Linked DNA regions of Spirulina subsalsa PCC 9445. The protein of the gene in region 1 interacts with the protein of each later gene in a pairwise test. Links are inferred from orthologs where the notes say so. Each region holds a gene or a part of one and is shown on either strand. Other genes may lie near its edges.

What was found.
Region 2: the proteins of ruvC (region 1) and ruvA interact in binary tests that used the Escherichia coli proteins (3 or more experiments, as listed by UniProt). The link is inferred for Spirulina subsalsa PCC 9445 from one-to-one orthologs.

The regions. Positions count from the first base shown.
Region 1 is NZ_JH980292.1:1,679,840-1,682,713, forward strand. Bases 42-2,839 are described here. They hold ruvC (crossover junction endodeoxyribonuclease RuvC), read left to right. Parts: upstream 42-1,074; coding sequence 1,075-1,605; downstream 1,606-2,839. Other genes in these bases: SPI9445_RS0107850 (gluconeogenesis factor YvcK family protein), read right to left, coding at 42-848; SPI9445_RS0107860 (J domain-containing protein), read right to left, coding at 1,715-2,416; SPI9445_RS0107865 (ABC transporter ATP-binding protein), read left to right, coding at 2,543-2,839. Outside these bases: more of SPI9445_RS0107850, read right to left, coding at 1-41; more of SPI9445_RS0107865, read left to right, coding at 2,840-2,874.
Region 2 is NZ_JH980292.1:482,858-485,883, reverse strand. The notes cover bases 60-3,009. They hold ruvA (Holliday junction branch migration protein RuvA), read left to right. Parts: upstream 60-1,193; coding sequence 1,194-1,826; downstream 1,827-3,009. Other genes in these bases: SPI9445_RS0102630 (Uma2 family endonuclease), read right to left, coding at 2,902-3,009; purU (formyltetrahydrofolate deformylase), read left to right, coding at 1,906-2,760; pyrE (orotate phosphoribosyltransferase), read left to right, coding at 631-1,194; SPI9445_RS24080 (hypothetical protein), read right to left, coding at 60-468. In the rest of the region: more of SPI9445_RS24080, read right to left, coding at 1-59; more of SPI9445_RS0102630, read right to left, coding at 3,010-3,026. UniProt on the Escherichia coli protein: The RuvA-RuvB-RuvC complex processes Holliday junction (HJ) DNA during genetic recombination and DNA repair.

The DNA.
Region 1 (2,874 bases):
CCTTCCACCCAACGACCATCGGCCATTTTCGCCCAAAGTCGCACATCGGAAAGGGTCGCAGGCAAGACCCGGCCGCGCACCGCCAAGACTTTTGAACTGGCCGCGATCGCCTGTTCCAAATCCCCCGTAATCTCACTCATAGCCGTCAAGAACAAATTACCGAAACTATGACCCGATAATCCATCCCCCGCATTAAAGCGATATTGAAACAACTCCGTTAATAACTTTTCCTCATCCGCCAAGGCCGCCACACAATTGCGAATATCCCCCGGCGGCAACACCCCAATTTCCCGCCGTAAACGTCCCGAAGACCCCCCATCATCAGCCACCGTTACAATGGCCGTAATATTGGCGCTATACTCCTTCAAACCCCGCAACAGGGTAGATAAACCCGTCCCCCCCCCAATGGCCACAATGCGCGGCCCTCGATTGAGACGACGACGAGTCATTAAAGCATCAATCAAGCGTTGTTCACTCCCCGGATTCAACACTTCCGTAATCGTGCCGAAACTGCGCGTTTGTCCCCACAACAGCAAAAAAACCCCCAACACCACCGCCACCGGCCCAGAAATATAACTGGGCAAAATGCGGGCGATTAACTCCAAAATTTCCGAGAAAAACCACATCAGGCGGTAAATCGGCGTGAGTCCCACCCAAATAGCAATCCCCAAAACCGTCAGGACAAACCCGGTGACACTAATCAACAGCCAACGTTTAATGAGAATCCCAGGAGCCAGCCATTTAAACCAGTGGTTCATTTCCTTGGGAGTGCGCCGACTCACTGCCGCCAAATGGATTTTTTCCAGTCTGAGACTGCGTAATGCTTGTTCGATTAGACCAATGGACATAGTAAATGATAACTAACGGAGTGTGTTCAGCAGAGTGACAGTGTACCGATCAGGGAGTTTTAGCGCCAATCTTGAGATAGAGTGCCAAACCTTTGACCCAGTTTACATAAATCCTCAAGATGTCCTAAAGGTAAATAGTTTGGGATACAGTCTTCGAGGCAGGTCATGCCGGATGGGAGTGTAAAGTTTTAAGTGCAATCTTAGGCAGGAATCGTTAAAAGAGCAAATGGCATTGTCTACATCCCCTTCAGAACAAACAATTTTAGGCATTGACCCCGGTTTAGCCCAGTTAGGTTTTGGGTCGATTCACTGTCGGAATGTTCCGCTCACTTCTGTTTCCGCCCAATCTGACCAGAAACCCGTACAATTATTAGATTTTGGAGTCATAGAAACGCCGAAAAAAACCCCCATCGGTCAACGTCTGGCCACCATCTACGATGATCTACACACCCTGTTAACGGAAATTCAACCGGATTTAGTGGCCATTGAAAAATTCTTTTTTTATCGCATGAGCAACACCATCCTCGTCGCCCAGGCCCGAGGGGTTGTATTATTGGTTCTCGCCCAACATGATGTTCCCTATGTGGAGTTTACCCCAGCCCAAGTCAAGCAAGCCCTCACGGGATATGGCAACGCGGACAAGCGGGAAGTACAGGCGGCCGTAGCGCGGGAGTTAGAGTTAGAACAGTATCCGAAACCTGATGATGCGGCTGATGCTTTAGCGGTAGCGTTAACTGCTTGGTTTTCTGGCACTTAATGGGAGCTTGCTGAATGGGGGAATAGGCAATCTGGACCCATTAACTTTTGAGGGGTTCGGGGAGCTATAAGTCCCGCGCTGTACCCGTAGGGTCAGCGTCGGGATGATGTCACGAAAAACGGGACACAGAATATTGAGCGTCTTCGCGCAGTCGTCCCGCTCGACGGAATAGTTCTTTTCCGGTGGCTAAGTAATGGTCATCGTAGTTTAAGGTAAACCATTCTAATTCTTCTAAAGCGTCACTAATATGATTGAGACAGTAGTATAAATTCGCCGCCACTCCGGCCACCTTAGCCGGATTAGGTTGAGAGGCAAATAAAGACTGGGCTTGATTTAAGTCCTGACGACAGTTGGAGAGATAATTTTGAAACAGACTCATTAATTCATCATCGAAGGGATCGGCGGCCAATTGGTCAATTTCGGCCTCTAGGGGGTTCAAAATCTGGCTAATGAGTCGGTTAACGGGTTGATAGACTCCCTGAAACCAACGGACAAAATGCACATCGCGATCGCGTCCGGATTCTTGGGTGGTCTGATATTCCTCCTGGGATGCTTGACTGCGCTTTTGTCGTCGATATTGACTCCCCATCCGTTGTTGCTCATAAACCTGTTGGTCATATACTGAGCGCTGTTGAGGATCCCCCAATACTTCATAGGCCGCATTTAACTCGACAATCTTCTCATGATTCGCCTGTTCATGTTGACTATCGGGGTGATATTGTTTGACCAAACGGCGATACGCACGCTTAATGTCCCCCTGGCTCGCGTGGGGAGGAAGACCAAGTACCTTATACGGATTAGACTCTGGCATAACCACCTAATATCACAGGCTTGTATTTTGACACTCCCGACTCTTTTCTAGATAGGGATTCTTTCATTTTCAACGAGAAGACACCCCTATAATGGGCAGTGTCTTCTGCGTTTTTTATACCTCGATATGACTTCTCCCCCTGACCTAGAAATTGTCAATTTAACCAAACGCTTTGGCCCGTTGCTGGCTTTAGATCAAGTCTCTCTGCGGATTAAACCGGGGACGTTTCACGCCTTGCTTGGGGAGAATGGGGCGGGCAAGAGTACGCTGGTGAAGTGTGTTATGGGCTACTATCATCCTGACCGAGGGGATATTGTGATTAATGGCAAATCCCGCACCATTCAGTCCCCCCGAGTTGCCCATCAGTATGGGGTGGGAATGGTCTATCAACATTTCACCTCGATTCCGGCTATGACGGTGGCGGAAAATTTGGTTCTAGCTCGCTATGGGGGGTCAAC
Region 2 (3,026 bases), 1.2 Mb from region 1 along the record:
TTCTCCCCCCGGCAGGGCTTGTCCGGGCTGGGTATAGAGGGGATTGGTGCGGAGAGAGGAATTGTAGGGATTTTCTAGGTCAGGGGAGCGGAGAATGGGGCCGCTGGAGTATTGTTGCCTTAAAACATCTTCATACACTTTATGAACTAAGGAAATATCCCGATTGAGTTCTACTTCAGGAAAGCCCCCCAATCCAAACATAAAATCGAGTTGTCGCCCAGTGGTGAAGGTGGTGGAAAAGGTGTCTTGAGAACTAAAGGTTAAAGCGCGTCTAAAGGCTTCGGGAATAGGATCTAGGCGAATGGGATTAATGCCGACGGGGGTAGAGAGAAATTGGGCTAACGCTGGGGAGGTAAAACTGCTGAGAATCAGAGCAGTAACGCCTGTGGAAAGCCAAAAGCGCGTTCGCGAAGCGTCTCGGAAGGAGAATCGCGCAGCGTCTCGGAAGGAGAATCGTAGCCACATCATGGATTTAAGTCCTCACAACGATTTTGCCTGACAAAGCCCCTCGATCTTAACATGACCTCCTCAGAGCTTGAACGGGATTCGGTGAACAGGCAATCCAATGGGAAAATAAAGGAGGGAGAGGAATCATCCTCTATCCTAACCGCCCTATCTTAGAGGTTTTCCATGATTGAATTGCGTCAACAATTATTAGATTTACTGGTTCAATATGCTTATCAAGAGGGAGATTTTGTCCTGTCCTCTGGGCAACGTAGCACCTACTATATCAACGGAAAACAGGTGACACTCCGGGCGGAAGGTGCTTTACTGGTGGGGCGCTTGTTGTGGGAATGTCTCCCCCAAGGAACCCAAGGGGTGGCGGGATTGACTTTGGGGGCGGATCCCATTGTGACGGCTGTTAGTGTGGTGTCTGCCTTGGAAAATCAACCCATTCCGGCCTTGATTGTGCGCAAGGAGGCCAAAGGACACGGCACGAAGGCCTATATTGAGGGGCCGAGTTTAGAGGCCGGGGCTTCGGTGGTGGTGTTGGAAGATGTGGTGACAACGGGGAAGTCGGCGATGTTGGCGGTGGAACGCTTACGGGATGCGGGCTATCGGGTGAATCAAGTGATGGCTTTGGTGGATCGGGAACAGGGCGGACGGGAGTTTTATGAGTCTGTTGGTCTGACGTTTGAGGTGCTGTTCCGGATTGAGGATTTACAACGGAGAACGCAGGAGTTAAGGGGTTAATGCTGGCTTATTTGAAGGGGAAGGCGATCGCTATTGTCAAGAGTCTCAACGGTCGAGTCCTTTTGTGGCTAGAGGTGCAGGGGGTGGGCTATGAGATCCAAATTCCCTCCCGGTGGGGGCGACATATTACCCTAGAGACGGAGGATCAGATGCAGGTGTTTACTCATCAACAAGTCCGGGAGGATGCCCTGATTTTATACGGCTTTGAGTCGGCCGCGGAACGGGATTTATTCCGCCATTTAATCAGTGTGAGTGGGATTGGCTCCCAGTTGGCGATCGCACTCATCGACACCCTCGGCATTGCGGATCTGGTTCAAGCCATTGTAGCGGGGAACATCCAAACCCTCTCGAAAACCCCCGGAGTGGGCAAAAAAACGGCGGAACGGATTTCCCTAGAATTACGCACTAAATTAGCCCAATGGCGGGAACAATCGGGGGTGGTTTTAAGTGGCAAGTCCCCCTTACCTTCCCCAGAAATCCAAGCCGATGTCGAGATGACTTTATTGGCCTTGGGCTATGATAACGACGAAATTGAACAGGCGTTTTCAGTTTTAAGTGGGGATGCCCAGTTAATGAAAAATCCCGCCCCAGAGGAATGGATTCGGAGCGCCATTGCTTGGTTGAGTCAGTAGTTTAAGAGGGGGGAGATTTCCCTACCTCAAGCTTGCCCTAAGTGACAAACCGCATCAGTCCATGAATGAAGTAACTGTTATGAACAATTCCACCGCGACCTTATTGGTTTCCTGTCCTGATCAAAAGGGCTTAGTTGCCAAAATTGCTGATTTTATTTACTCCTATGGGGGCAATATTATTCATGCCGATCAACATACTGATTTCCAACAGGGATTATTCTTAACCCGCCTAGAATGGCAGTTAGAGGGCTTTAACTTACCCCGCGAGGTGATTGATCCAGCTTTTGGTGCGATCGCCAAACCCCTTAACGCCACCTGGCAACTCCACTTTTCCGACACCCTCCCCCGTCTCGCCATTTGGGTGACAAAACAAGATCATTGTTTACTCGATTTACTCTGGCGTTGGCAAGCCAAAGAACTCACCGTAGACATCCCCCTAATCATCAGCAATCATGCCATCTTAAAACCCCTTGCCGAGCAATTTGGCATAGACTTTTATCATATTCCCATCACCAAAGACACCAAATTAGAACAAGAGGCTCAACAATTAGAGCTTTTAGAAAAATATCAAATCAATTTAGTTGTTTTAGCCAAATATATGCAAATTTTAAGCCCAGATTTTGTTAAACAATTTTCAAAAATTATTAACATTCATCACTCTTTTCTCCCCGCTTTCCCCGGTGCCAATCCCTATCAACGCGCCTACGAACGAGGCGTTAAAATCATCGGCGCAACGGCTCACTATGTCACCGCAGATTTAGACGAAGGCCCGATTATTGAACAAGATGTGGTGAGAATTAGTCACCGCGACACCGTACAAGATTTAATCCGTAAAGGGAAAGATTTAGAACGGTTAGTATTAGCCAGAGCCGTGCGGTTTCATCTACAAAATCGGGTGTTAGTCTACGGAACTCGTACCGTTGTTTTTGCTTAATGGGGTCTTATTTTTTCTAACAAATACTATTGATTTCTCACTTTCAGCCCTAACTTTTTAAGATTGCCTATTTCCTGTTAATTTCTGGGTTCTAGCATCTAGTTTTATTAAGCAAGCCCGATTGAAAGAGTTTCAATGAGCTTAACCAAAAATGGTACTAAAATCAATGATTAAATCCGGAAAAGCAAGAGGGGCAATTCTTTGATTGTCCCCCATATTTTGCTGTTGTTGATAGGTTTTTCCATCCGGTTCTCGATACACCGTTA